2 regions of the Kocuria sp. KRD140 genome follow, and region 2 is predicted to be linked to the other one. Evidence: predicted binding sites of a transcription regulator. Region 2 holds the regulator's gene; the other holds the start of a gene.
What was found. The regulator HspR, encoded in region 2, represses chaperone genes until heat shock. The targets are predictions, from matches to a motif close to AAGTTGAGTCNNNNNGACTCAACTT.

Region 1 (7,201 bases), on a different contig from region 2:
GATCCCCGCGGTCATCGAGTCCCCCGCCCCTCGGTGGTCCAGCGGTGTGATGGACGGCGCGGAGACCTCCCGCACGGAATCCTTCTCCACGAGCAGCGCGGGGTCCTTGGCGCGTGAGATCACCACGGCGCCCGCACCGCGTTCGAGCAGCATGTGTCCGGCGCTCACCAGGGCCTCCGCGGTGTCCTCCGCGACGAGCTCGAGATCGAGCACCTCTTCGTGGCTGATCTTGAGCACGTCCACGTTCGCCGCCACGGCCGCCAGTGCGGGCTTGCCGCTGAGGTCCGCGACCACGGTGGTCCCGGCATCCCGCGTGTCCCTGATAAGGCGGCCGAAGAACGACGCCGGCACCACGTCCCCGGGTTCGGCCCCGGTGACCGTGAGGACGTCCGAGGCGAGCGCGTCCACGAACGCCGTGCCGTAGAGATCGTCCAGTTCATGGCGGGAGAGCTCCGGGGGCGGCAAGTGGGCCACGGTCTCCCGGTCCTCACCGCGCAGGTCGTAGACGTATCCGCCGTTGCCGTACCCGTAGCGCACAGCATTGACCTGCATGCCCAGCCCGTCCAGCATGGTGCGGATCAGCGAGCCCAGTTCTCCGCCGAACGGCCCGCTCACGGACACGTCCGCCCCCAGCGACCCGGCCATCCGGGCCACCCACAGCCCCTGCCCGCCGGGGTGCATGTGCACGTCCGACTCGTGGGAACTACGGTTGCGATGCGCAGCGGGTTCCGTGATTTCCGTGATCAGCAGCGGAGTGGGAACCAGGATGGAGATACGCGGCTTGGGGCCGGGGCGGGTCTCGGTCACGAACGAAAGCTACATGACACGGGCGCTGGTGAACAGCACACCAAGGTGTCACCATGGTGGGATGAACGTCACCGCACCGGTTCGTATCGTGGAAGGTCAGGCCGCCAGTGAGCACACGCTGCGCGCCCTGAGCGCGTACTTCAGCGAGTTGAACAACCGGATCGACGGCGGTTTCGATCCCGAACTCACCGAGGTCACCGCCCCGGAGGACGTCACTCCGCCGCACGGGGATTTCTTCCTCATGACGGATTTGGTCACGGGCTCGGTCATCGCGTGCGGCGCGGTGCGCAAACTCGACGACGACCGCGTGGAACTGCGCCGGATCTGGGTCACCCCGGAACACCGCGGACAGGGCCACGCGCGCACCCTGGTGCGGGCACTCGAGAACAAGGTGCGCGCTTTCGGCGCCACCACGGCCGTGGTCTCCCTCAACGAGGAGATGACCGAGGGGATCGCGATGTTCCGCAAACGCGGCTACGAGCCCGTGGATTCCTTCCACGACGCCACCACGGCCTCGGTCTTCCTGGCCCGCCAGTTGTAGCCCCACCGATCGCAGGCCAGCAGTCATAAACCCGCAGGGTATGAACCCGCCGAGCGGTGAACCTCAGTCGCGGGCCTCGCGCGTCTTCTTCTGATTGGCCTTGTCGATCGCCTCGACCAATTCGTCCTTGGTCATGTCCGAGCGTCCCGTGATGTCCAGTTCCTGGGCGAGTTCGTACAGGTGCTCCTTGCTGGCGTTAGCGTCCACCCCGCCGGCGGTGTCCTCCGAGTTCAGGCCGCCCTTCTCGGCGCTGTCGTCCGAGGGCCCGTTGTGCTCCTTGGGCTCCCAGTGGTCCCCGACCTTCTCGTGGGTGTGCTTGACGGCCGACCACGCGGTGCGCGCCGCCCGGGCGTCGTCGTGGTATTCCTCCTGCGCCGAGTCGTAGGTCTGCGCGAACGTGTCCTGTGCCTTCTCGTCCGAGCGTTGCAGCGTGGACGGGATCTCGTCCTGACGCGCGTGGCCGTTCTTCTTCGCCTTGGGCACGGGGGCCTCCTCAGAGCGTTCGGGTGTCACTGGTGGCTCGATCCTACGCGCCGCCGACGCCGCTGCGACAGGCCCGCCCGCTGCTTGAGTCAGTGCCACTCAGCTTTCGTGCGTCAATGACTAGCACTTCCGCCGACAGCCTGCTACATTAGACGTTGTTGAGTCACAGAGACTCAAGAAACGTGATGGCTCCACGCGGGTAATCGACCGGTTCGCGGGGCACAGCACGTGGGTGCCGCAGAGTGAAGGAGTAATCGTCATGGCTACATTCGACCCGTTCTCCGAGGTCCAGAACTTCGCCAACCAGGTCCTCTCCGGCCGCAACGGCCTGGAGCAGATGCCCATGGACCTCTACCGTCAGGGCGCCAACTACTACTTTGCCGCGGACCTGCCGGGCATCGATCCCACGAGCGTGGACGTGGACGTGGACGGTCAGCTGCTGACCATCCGTGCGCAGCGTCGTCTGCCCTCCGCGGAGAAGGACACCAAGTGGATCGTGCGCGAGCGCCGCAGCCACTCGTTCGTCCGCCAGCTCAACCTGGGCCAGGGCATCGACACGGAGAACATCACCGCCGCGTACGACAACGGCGTGCTGACCGTGACCATCCCCGTGTCCCCCAAGTCCCAGCCGCGCAAGATCCAGGTGGCCACCGGCCAGGAACACCACGACAACGTGGTCCTGGAGCACGACAAGGGCTCGGACGAGGACCGCTCGCAGAACGTGCAGACGGACTCCGAGGGGTCGCAGGACTAACCAGAACCTAACAGGGCCGATCAGGACCGACCCTTCACCGGCACTGACCGGCGAATCCACCCGGTGGGAACAGGCCTGCTCAATCGGGGGCTCACCGCCCCATGACATGACTGTGCCCCGCAGGTCACCCTGCGGGGCACACTCATGTTCACGACGGGGTCAGCGGTTCATCCACCGCACCACGTGGTCGAGGTCCTCGGACGCGCGCGACGTCCAGACCATGAGCGCGTACACGTGCGGTCCGCCCTCACAGACCACCGCGGTGGTGTCCACGTTTGCTCGCACCAGCTCGGCCACGAACTCCATGGTGTCCGGGTAGAGCATGTCCCGGTCACCCTGCAGCACGAACGTGCGGGGCAGTCCGCGCACGTCGCCGAACGCGGGGCTCACCATGGGGTCGGTGACGTCCCGTGTGCCGGCCCACCAACGAGCGGCGGCCCGAGCGCCGTCGGTACCGAGCATGTGGTCCGCGTCCCGGTACGCCTCGATCTGGGGGTTCGTCACCGTGGTGTCCACCCACGGGGCCATGAGGATCAGACCCGCCACGCCGAGATCGTCCGCGTCCCGCAGTCGCATGGCCTGGGCCAACGCCAGACCACCGCCGGCGGAGTCGCCCGACAGGAAGACGCGCGGGCCGAACGAACGGGCCAGGTCCCACACGCCGTCGGCGAGTTCGAGCGCCTCGTCCACCGTGTGATCGGGGGCGAGCCCGTAGCCCGGCACCACCACGGTGACCCCGGTGCGCTGCATCAGGGCGTCGATCCAGCGCCAGTGCACCGTGGTCATGGGGTTCACGTACGCGCCGCCGTGCCAGTGCACGACCACCGGGGCGTCCGCCCGGGTGATGGCCGCCTTGGGCCGCGCGACGATGACCGGGTACCCGGCCACCATGACCTTCTCGAAGCTCGCGCGCTTGTGCATCGCCTTGTGCGGTGCCGCTTCCTCGCCGCGCACGGCCAGGGACTCGAGCAGCTTCTCCTCGGAATCCAGCACATCCGGGAGCACCCGCAACGCCTGGTTCGTGGCGCGCAGCACCGGGTCCGCGGCGCGCACGATCACGTCCGCGGCCGGCTTGGCGGCCCGGTCCTCGGCGATGCACGTGCTCGTGGAAGCCGCCGCATGCCGACCGCGACGCCGCTGGGTCCCCGCGGTCCCGGGCGTTGCGGTGTCTTCGCGGGAGCCCCCATTCTCGGCAGCGCCCGCGGGCTCACCGCGGCGCTGGGCGTCATCGGCCACGGCACCGAGAGGGGCCCCGGTGGCATGGTGCTGCCCAGCCGAGCGACGCTCGGATCCCCGGTGGTAGGTGGCACGGTGATCGGCCGCGGTGCGGTGGTTCCCGGCATGACCGTGGGTCCGCTCGCCGGCCCCGGCACGGTGACCGTGCGACGTCGTCCGACCGGAAACACCGGCCGCACCGGCCGCACCCGCGGTGGCCACGGCGGCGGTCGCGGCGTGCTGCCCGTGACCGGACTTTCCCCGGCGCTTCCCGGACACCGCGCGATGGCGACCGGTGACGGGGGCGGACCCGGCGGCGTCGCCCTCGGAGACCGTGCCGGACTGCCCGGCACCCTGCACGGCGAGGGACTCACCTTCGACGTCCACGTGCGGGAGGATCTTGTCCAGCCAGCGCGGGAGCCACCAGGCCTTCTCGCCCAGCAAACGCATGACCGCGGGGATCAGGAGCATGCGCACCACGAACGCGTCCAGGAGAACGCCGATCGCGAGTGCGAAGCCGATGGGCCGGATCATGGCCATGTCCGCGAAGATGAAGCCCGCGAACACGGAGATCATGATGATCGCCGCGGCGGTGACCACGGAGCGGCCCGCCTTGAAGCCGTAAACCACGGCCTGGCGCGCGGGGTGCCCGTGGGCGTAGGCCTCGCGCATCCCGGAGACCAGGAACAACTGGTAGTCCATGGCCAGGCCGAACAGGATGCCGATCATCAGCGTGGGCAGGAAGCTGAGGATGGGCCCGGGATCGTGCACGCCGAACACGGCGCCGCCCCAACCCCACTGGTACACGGCCACCACGGCACCGAAGGCCGCGAGCACGGAGAGCAGAAAGCCCAGCGTGGCGATCACGGGGACCAGGATGGAGCGGAAGACCATGAGCAGTAACAACAGCGAGATGATCAGCACGACGCCCAGGTAGAGGGGCAGTTTCTCGCCCAGCAAATGGGAGACGTCGATGTTCGCCGCGGTGGTGCCGGCCACGCCCACGTGGACGTCCTCGTTGGCCTGGAGGTCGCCGTTGAGGTCCCGGATGTTGTTGACGAGTTCCTCGGTCGCGGCGTCCGCGGGTCCCGAGGAGGGGATCACCTGGATCACGCCGGTGGTGTTGTCGTCCGTGGTCACACCGGGGAGCACGTTGGCCACGTCGTCCTGCTGCGCCAAGCGGTCCGCCACCGTGTTCATCTTGTCGGTGGCCTCGGCATCGTTGAGACCCCCGGGGAGGTCCACGACCACGGCGAGGGGTCCGTTCTCACCCGCACCGAAGTCGTCCGCGATGCGCTGGTAGGCCTGGTACTGGGTGCTGTCCTGGGGTTCGGTGGACGCGTCCGGCAGGCCCAGGCGCATGGTCTGGGCCGGCAGCGCGAGCACGATGAGCACGGCCGCGCACGCCAGGGTGGTGATCCAGGGATGGCGCAGGTGCAGGGGGACGTCGTGCTCGTCGATGTTCTCCTCGCGGGGCGCGGCGTCCCGCAGCTTCCTGGGCAGCACACGCCGCCCGGCGAGGGAGAGCAGAGCAGGGGTGAGTGTGAGGGTCAGCAGCAGGGCGACCGCCACGGCCACACCGGCCACGGTGCCCATGAGTCCCAGGAACGGGATCGCCGTGACGTTCAGAGCCACTAGGGCCACGATCACGGTCAGCGCCGCGAAGAACACGGCGGTTCCGGAGGTGCCCACGGCCATCCCGATGGATTCCCGCACGGGCATACCTCGTCGCAACTGCTGCCGGTGCCGGTTGAGCACGAACAGGGAGTAGTCGATGCCCACGGCCAGGCCCAGCATGACGCCGAGCATGGGCGTCACGGACATCATGTCGATCACGCCGGAGAACGCGAGGGTGGCACTCGTGGCGATGGCCACGCCCAGCAGCGCGGTCAGCACGGGCAGCGCCGCGGGGACCACGGCGCGCAACATGATCAGCAGCACCAGGGCCGCGATGATCACGCCCACGATCTCCGCCGGACCCACCAGGGAAGAGATGTCCTGCGCGAGCTCCTGGGAGAACTCGGCGTCCACGCCGTCCACGGGGTGGTCCTTGATGGCGTCCATCACTGCGCTCTTGGTGTCCGATTCCACGGAGGTTTGGTCCACCGAGAAGCTCACCACGCTGATCACGGAGTTGCCGTCCCGGGAGACCACGCGGTAGTCACCCATGCGTTCCATGGCCCGTTCGCCCTCTTCGAGCTGGGCCTTCTGCTGGGCGATCTGCTGCGGGTCGATCCCGCGTTGCTGCAGGATGCGCTGTTCGCTCACGCCCGGCGGCAGGTTCTGGCGCAGCTGTGCGAGTGCTTGCTCGCCCTGCTCGACCTGCTGGCGGCCGTCCCGCAACTGCTGCCGACCGTCGTCCAGCTGTTGCTGCGTCTGGAACGGGTTGCTCGTGGAGGCCACCTGGTCCACGTCCTCGGTGGCCTTCAGAGCCTCGGCGATGCCGTCCTTCTGGGCCTGCGTGAACTCGGAGCCGTCCTCCGTGAAGAACACGACGCGCCCGGTACCCTGGTTCGCCTCCGGGAGTTCGTCCTTGAGCCGATCCGCGAGGTTCTGGGTCTCGGTGCCCGGGATCGTGATGGCGTTGCTCAGGTTCACACCCGACATGGCGACCCCGCCCACGGCCAACGCAAGCACCGCGAGCCATACCAAGATCACCGCCCACGCGTGGGAGGCTGCGCTCTTGCCCAGCCTGTACAGAAGTCGTGCCACGGGATTCTCCTACTGAATCGGAAGTTCTCTGGTGGGTGCGTCGCGCGGGGCGGCGGCTGATCGGTCCATGGGTGCTGTGCGGTTGTCGACGACGCCGCGGCGCCGGTCTGCGGTCTCGGGCCCCGGCGTCGGGGGCTCGCCGGTGGTGCTGGTCAGGTTTTCGGGTCGGGTTTCGGATCGGTGCGCGGCATCAGGAATCGAAGCCCCGCCCCAGGACGCCGAGTGCGGTGGTCAACAGTTCGTCCCAGATCCGGCGGCCCCGCTCGTCCAGCTCGCCCCCGGTGCGCGCAACCCATTCGTCGAGGCACTCAGCGAACGAGTTGATGAGCGTGGTGGCCACCAAGTGCGTCTCGAAGGACGAGTGCTGCGGCAGTCGTTCGCGCAGCACCTCGTTCAAGCGGTCCACGGCGGTGCGGGTCACCCTGAATCCCCACAGCGAGGCCGCGGGGGTGTCCTGCAGGTCCACGGAGAACACCGGTTGGAGTTCCTCGATCAGGGTGTGGGTGCGCAGCGATCCGATCAACTGCCGGTAGACGTCCCCCAGGGAAACGTCCGACGTCGCCGCTGTCGTACCCTTCGGCGTCGTCGGCTCCGGGAGATCCCGCAGCACCCCGTCGATCAGCCCTGCCACGAGTTCCGAGAGGTACTCGAACACCGCGTCCTGGGCCGAGGGGAAGTGGTTGAAGATG
Region 2 (7,201 bases):
TGGCCGTGGCCTTCCACAAGGACCTGCGCCGGGACCCCATGGTCATCCGCGAGCAGTACTCGCGCTGGGCCGTGGACAAGTCCGTACGCCACGGCATCGACGAGTACGGGGACGACTTCACGTTCTCGGTGGAACGCGCCCCGGACAGCAAGTGGGCGGCGGGCGCGGACTTCGACTCGAGCGCCCCGGAGGTCACCGAGTGGTACCGGCGCACGGACGAGGACGGCAACCCCGTGGCCTACGACTACGAGACGGGCGAGTTCACCGATTCGCACGACGTCGTACACCCCGGCGAGCGCGCGGCAGCGCCTAGGGTGGAACCCGACGCACCCTCCACGGACCCCCAGAGAAAGTAGCCCCGCATGTTGTTCCTGGCCCGCATGGACGTGGTCTTCCCGGAATCGATGACCGACGAGACCAAGGCTGATTACCAGCACCGCGAGAAGGCCTACTCCGGTGAACTCCAGCGCACGGGTGTCTTGAAGGGCATCTGGCGCGTGGTGGGCGAATACGCCAACTACTCGATCTACGACGTCGAGGACAACGACGAGCTGCAGACCGTCCTGTCCGGGTTCCCCATGTTCGCGTACATGAACGTCAAGGTGACCCCGCTGGCCAAGCACCCCAACGCCACCACGGACGACTTCTTCGACGGCAACACGATCCAGGAGTAGTCCTTCCCGGTACCCCGGATGACGAGATCCCTGCGGCCCTTCCCGAGAGGAGCCGCGGGGATCTCGCCGTTCGCGGGTCGTCTACTTCTGCGAGCCGCGCAGCTTCGTGGTCGACGACGACGTCGCATCCCGCCGCACGGACGCCGCGTCCCGGCCCGGGGCCGCATCCCGGCCCAGTATGGCGTCCCGGCCGGTGGCCGCAGCCTCGGGCTTGGCCGGGCGGTAGAGCATGAGCGCCTGGGACACCTTGCGGGGTGAGCGCCGGGTGCCACGGGCCATGCGCACCACATCCCCGGCGGAACCGGCGGTAAAGATCATGTCCCGCTCCTGCCGCGCCCGGCGCTCCCGTTCGAGTTCCTCGGACAGTTCCGTGACCCGGGTCTGCAGCGCCTGCACCTGGTTCTCGAGCTGGATGATGCGCTTGATCCCTTCGAGGGACACGCCCTCCTGGGAGAGCTCCTGGATCTGACGCAATTTCTGCACGTCCAGCTGGGAGTACCGGCGGGCCCGCCCGGAGGCCCGGGACGGGGTCACGAGACCCATGCGGTCGTACTGGCGCAGAGTCTGGGGGTGCATGTCCGCGAGCTCCGCGGCCACCGAGATCACGAACACTGGCTGGGTGAAGTCGATGGCCATGTCAGAGCGCCGCCTCCTCGCTCAGGTTCGCGCGGGGGTCGAAGTCCTCGGTGGCCCGCGCGAATTCCTGCAGTGCTTCCCGTGCGGCATCGTCCAGGTCTGCCGGGAACTGGATCTGCACCGTCACGATCATGTTGCCCGTGGTGGACCCGGACGTGAAGCCCTTGCCCTTGACACGCATCCGGTGCCCGGACGACGTCCCCGCGGGGACCCGCACGGTCACGTGGCCCTCGTCCAGCGTGGGCACCTGCACGGTGGTCCCGAGTCCGGCCTCCGCAGCGGTCACCGGGATGTCTACGTGCACGTCCTGGCCCTCGCGGGTGAAGAACGGGTGCTCCTTGACCTTGACGGCCACGAACAGGTCCCCGTGGCCACCGGGCCCCGAGTGTCCCTTGCCCGCGATCTTCAATCGCTGCCCATCCTTGACGCCCTTGGGCACGCGCACCGTGGTGGACTGGCCGTTGCCCCGGCGCAGTTTCACCGTGGTGCCGTTGTACGCGGAACGCAGCGGGATCGTGGTCGTGGTGTGGATGTCCTCACCCTTGGCGGGCGGTGCCTGGTAGCCACCGAATCCGCCCTGACCCCCGCCGAATCCGCCCTGGCCGCCACTGAAGCCCCCGCCGAACCGCGAATTGCCGCCCTGGCCGCCGAACTGCGCGAACAGGTCCTCGAACCCGCCACCCCCGGAGGTGGAGTAGCTCCTGCGGCCACCGCCGCCGTTGAACAGACCCCCGAAGAGGTCCTCGAACCCGGCGCCGCCAGCGTTGCTCGCGCCACCGGGGCCACCGGCGGTGAACCGCGCCCCGGAACCCATGGCCCGGATCGCGTCGTACTGTTTGCGTTCCTCGGGGTCCGACAGCACCGAATTGGCCTCGGTGATGTCCTTGAACTTCTTCTCCGCGGCCGCATCCCCCGGGTTCTGGTCCGGGTGGTACTTGCGGGCCAGCTTGCGGTAAGCCTTCTTGATGTCCGCCTGGGATGCGTCCTTGGAGACGCCCAGGACAGTGTAGAAATCTTTGTCGATCCAGTCCTGACTGGCCATGACGCCTCCTTCCTCCTGGTACTTCCCTGTGTGACTCGGGGCGGGTCCCGTCATGCGGACCCGCCCCGAGGAATTTCTTGCGTTACGGCTTCGTGGCCACGGCCACCTGAGCCGCCCGGACCACTCGAGCGCCCACACGGAAGCCCGAGCGCAGCACCATGGACACGTGGTCCGGTTCCACCTCGTCGGTGGGTTGCTGCAGCACGGCCTCGTGGACGGTGGGGTCGAAGACCTCCCCCACCTCCCCGATCCGGGTGAGACCCTTCTTGCCCAGGGCGTCCTCGAGCTTGGTCGCGATCGCGGCGAACGGGCCGTCCTCGAGGTCCCCGGCCTTGCGAGCGGCGTCGACGTCGTCCAGGACCGGCAGCAGCGCGGTGATCATCTCGCCGGAGACGAAGTCCCGCAGCTGATCCTTCTCCCGCGCGGTGCGGTTCTTGAAGTTCACGAACTCCGCCTGCAGCCGACGCAGGTCCTCGAGGCGCTCGTCCGCGAGCTTCTGCGCGGCGGACTCGCCCGCCGGGGCGGCGTCGTCCTGCGACGACGCCGCGTCCGCGGCCTGCGTGTCCCCGGCCTGGGCGTCCTGGGACTGAGGGGTGTCCAGGATGTCGTCCACGGTCAGCCCCTCACCACCCTCGGAACGCTCGGTGCCGGTGGAGTCCTGAGCTGAATGATCCGGGTCCTCCGGCACGGACTCGCCGTGACCCTTGGTGTTCTCGGAATCGCTCATGCTCACTTCCTCCCGTTCTTACCGTCTTCGTCGTCCACGACCTCGGCGTCGACGATGTCGTCGTCGTCCTTGGCCTGCGCACCCTGAGCGCCCTCGGCACCCGGCTGGGCACCGGCGGCACCCTCGCTCTGGGCCTGGGCGTACAGCGCCTCACCGATCTTGGTCTGGGAGGCCTGCAACTTCTCGAACGCGGTCTTCACGGCGTCGTCGTCGTCGCCCTCGAGGGCGGACTTCACGGCATCGACGTCGGCCTGGACCTCGGTCTTGACGTCCTCGGGGATCTTGCCCTCGTCGTCATTGAGCAGCTTTTCCACGGAGTACGCCTGCTGTTCCGCGTTGTTGCGACGGTCGGCGGCTTCACGGCGCTGCTTGTCCGCGTCGGCGTTCGCCTCGGCGTCCTTGACCATGCGGTCGATGTCCTCCTTGGACAGCGAGGTACCGCCCGTGATGGTCATGGACTGTTCCTTGCCCGTGCCCTTGTCCTTCGCGGACACGTGCACGATGCCGTTCGCGTCGATGTCGAACGTGACCTCGATCTGCGGCATGCCGCGCGGGGCCGGGGCGATGCCCGTGAGCTCGAACGTGCCCAGGTTCTTGTTGTCCCGGGTGAACTCGCGCTCGCCCTGGAAGACCTGGATGGACACGGACGGCTGGTTGTCCTCCGCGGTGGTGAAGGTCTCGGACCGCTTGGTGGGGATGGCCGTGTTGCGCTCGATGAGCTTGGTCATCACGCCGCCCTTGGTCTCGATGCCCAGCGACAGCGGGGTCACGTCGATCAGCAGCACGTCCTTGCGGTCGCCCTTGAGCACACCGGCCTGGATCGCGGCGCCGATGGCCACGACCTCGTCCGGGTTCACGCCCTTGTTGGGGGCCTTACCCGCGAGCTCGGTGACCTTCTCGACCACGGCGGGCATACGGGTGGAACCACCCACGAGCACCACGTGGTCGATGTCGGAGACATTGATCCCGGCCTCGGAGATGACGTCCTTGAACGGCTTCTCGGTGCGGGCCAACAGGTCCTTGGTGAGGTCCTCGAACTTGGCACGGGAGAGCTTCTCGTCCAGGTGCACGGGGCCCTCGGGGGTCACGGACAGGTACTGCAGGGAGATGGTCGTGGACGTCGCGGAGGACAGTTCCTTCTTGGCCTGCTCGGCCGCCTCCTTCAAGCGCTGCAGGGCGATCTTGTCCTTGGACAGGTCCGCACCGGTCTTGGACTTCACCTGCTCCAGCAGCCAGTCCACGATGCGCTGGTCCCAGTCGTCGCCACCGAGGCGGTTGTCACCGGCGGTGGCGCGGACCTGGATGGTGGAGAAGTCGTCCTCGTCCTTGCCGACCTCCAGCAGGGAGACGTCGAACGTGCCGCCACCGAGGTCGAAGACCAGGATGAGCTCGTCCTCCTTGCCCTTCTCCAGACCGTATGCCAGGGCCGCGGCGGTGGGCTCGTTGACGATGCGCAGCACGTTCATGCCGGCGATCTCACCGGCCTCCTTGGTGGCCTGGCGCTCGGCGTCGTTGAAGTACGCGGGAACAGTGATCACGGCGTCCGTGACCGTGTCGCCCAGGTAGGACTCGGCGTCCGCCTTGAGCTTCATGAGCGTACGGGCGGAGATCTCCTGCGGGGTGTACTTCTTGCCGTCGATCTCGGTGGTCCAGTCCGTGCCCATGTGGCGCTTCACGGAGGCCACGGTGCGGTCCACGTTGGTCACGGCCTGGCGCTTGGCCACGTCGCCCACGAGGGTCTCGCCGTCCTTGGAGAAGGCGACAACGGACGGGGTGGTGCGGTTGCCCTCGGCGTTCGCAATGACGACAGGCTCGCCGCCTTCCAGTACGGATACCACGGAGTTAGTGGTACCGAGGTCGATTCCTACTGCACGAGACATGTTCTATCCCTTCGTTGTTCCGATGCGGTCCGGAGGGGCGCCGACGCGGCCGGTCCGTGAACCTTTAAGACTTGAGCTTTCGAGACTCAAGCTTACACCTTGAGCTACCCCTGTCAACCTAAGTTGAGTCGCAACGGCTCAAGTATCTGCACACCGCGTCTCGCCCGAGCTGCCGGGAATTCCACAGCAATTCGGGGGTGGACACTTAGCCGCGTTACACTGATGAGTTTGTACGCCCAGAGTGAAACGTGCCGGGCCCGCACTGACCCCGACCCCTCCAGGAGCGCCACCGCACCACACGAGCTCATCGATCACCCACCGCCGCAGTCAGGAGAACTGTCTTGAGCACGCCACCGCATTCCACGGACCGAGAACCATCGACCACCCCGCCCCACGACCACGCCACCCAGGGATCGACCGCGCGCAGCAGGTCCCGTCAGATCATCGACGAGCTCACCTACCCGCACGGCATCCACCCCGCGCTCGTCCCCGGTGTGGGCGTGGAGGACCGCAAGGTGCGCTTCGGCACCGACAAGGCCGTCTTCATCGTCACCGCCCTGCTGATCGTGGGCTTCATCCTGTGGGGCATCCTGGGCACCGACAGCCTCACGAGCGTGTCGAGCACCGCGCTCGCGTGGGTCACGGCCAACACGGGGTGGTTCTTCATCCTGTTGTCCACCGCGGCGGTGCTGTTCATGCTGTTCATCGGTTTCACGCGCACCGGGCGGATCAAGCTCGGCCGTGACGACGAGGAACCCGAGTACTCGTTCTTCTCGTGGCTCGCGATGCTCTTCGCCGCGGGCATGGGCATCGGCCTGATGTTCTACGGGGCGTTCGAGCCCATGTCCTACTTCGAGGGCGGCATCCCCGGCTTCTCGCACGTCGCCGAGCCAGGCCAGGACTCCATGGTGGTCTACTCCCTGGTGCAGTCCGCGTTCCACTGGGCCCTGAACCCGTGGGCGATCTACGCCGTCGTCGGTGTCTCCGTGGCCTACGGCGCCTACCGCCGCGGGCGCGCACCCCTGATCTCGCGGGTGTTCACTTCGTTGCTCGGCCACAAGCGCGTGGACGGGCCCCTGGGCAAGCTCATCGACGTCTTCGCGATCTTCGCAACCCTCTTCGGCACCGCCGCCTCGCTCGGCGTGGGCGCCATGCAGATCGGTTCGGGCATCACGATCTTGGGCGGGATCGGCCCGCTGGGCAACAACGCCCTGATCGGGATCATCGCCGCGCTGTCCGTGTGCTTCGTCATCTCGGCCGTGTCCGGCGTCTCCCGGGGTATCCGTTACCTCTCGAACATCAACCTGACGCTGGCCTTCGTGCTCGCGCTGTTCGTGTTCTTCGTGGGCCCCACCGTCTTCCTGCTCACGCTGATCCCCTCCACGTTCTCCACCTATATCTTCGAGTACCTCTTCATGACCGGACAGTCGGCCGCGTGGGGTCCTGACAGCGCCGAGTTCTCCAACACCTGGACCGTGTACTACTGGGCGTGGTGGCTGTCCTGGTCCCCGTTCGTGGGCATGTTCATCGCCAAGATCTCGCGCGGGCGTTCCATCCGCCAGTTCGTGACCGTGGTCCTCGTGGTCCCGGCCTCAGTGTGCATCCTGTGGTTCATTGTCTTCGGCGGCTCCGCCATGTTCTTCGCGAAGAACGGGGCGGAACTCTCCGTGGAAAACGGCGCCGAGTCTATGCTCTTCGGACTCTTCGACCAGCTCCCGCTCACGGCCGTCACCTCGGTGCTGGCCATGGTCGTCATCGGCATCTTCTTCGTGACCAGCGCGGACTCCGCGTCCGTGGTCATGGGCACCATGACCCAGCGCGGGCGGCCCAGCCCCAGCAAGTGGATCGTGATCTTCTGGGGTGCGTGCCTCGCGGGCATCGCGATCGTGATGCTCCTCGTGGGTGGCGACGACGCCCTGGCCGGCATGCAGAACCTCGTGATCGTCTCCGCGCTGCCGTTCGCGGTCATCGTGGCCGTGATGATGGTCGCCCTCTACCGGGACCTGCGCAACGACCCGGCCACCCTGCGCACCCGCTTCGCGGTGTCCGCCGTGGAGAAGGCCGTGTCCGCGGGTCTCGCCGAGCACGGCGACAACTTCGCCCTGCAGGTGGAGCACGCCGAGGGTCATCGCGCCGCGGGCAACACATTCGACTCCCACGATCCGGCGATCACCGAGTGGTACCGCCAGACGGACGAGAACGGGGACGAGACCGACTTCACGTACAAGTCGGCGTGGGTCTC

Region 1: the regulator HspR is predicted to act here: its motif matches at 1,913-1,937, upstream of J1M36_RS05840 (Hsp20/alpha crystallin family protein).

The regions. Positions count from the first base shown of each region.
Region 1 is NZ_JABFAW010000005.1:41,432-48,632, forward strand. Features, by position in the region: gene J1M36_RS05825 (PfkB family carbohydrate kinase) at 1-807, opposite strand, end outside; gene J1M36_RS05830 (GNAT family N-acetyltransferase) at 869-1,348, shown strand; gene J1M36_RS05835 (ChaB family protein) at 1,412-1,831, opposite strand; gene J1M36_RS05840 (Hsp20/alpha crystallin family protein) at 2,091-2,585, shown strand; gene J1M36_RS05845 (MMPL family transporter) at 2,745-6,512, opposite strand; gene J1M36_RS05850 (TetR/AcrR family transcriptional regulator) at 6,703-7,201, opposite strand, start outside.
Region 2 is NZ_JABFAW010000007.1:381,500-388,700, forward strand. Features, by position in the region: gene J1M36_RS08120 (BCCT family transporter) at 1-356, shown strand, start outside; gene catC (muconolactone Delta-isomerase) at 363-674, shown strand; gene J1M36_RS12790 (heat shock protein transcriptional repressor HspR) at 756-1,310, opposite strand; gene J1M36_RS08135 (DnaJ C-terminal domain-containing protein) at 1,312-2,352, opposite strand; gene J1M36_RS08140 (nucleotide exchange factor GrpE) at 2,435-3,085, opposite strand; gene dnaK (molecular chaperone DnaK) at 3,082-4,959, opposite strand; gene J1M36_RS08150 (BCCT family transporter) at 5,301-7,201, shown strand, end outside.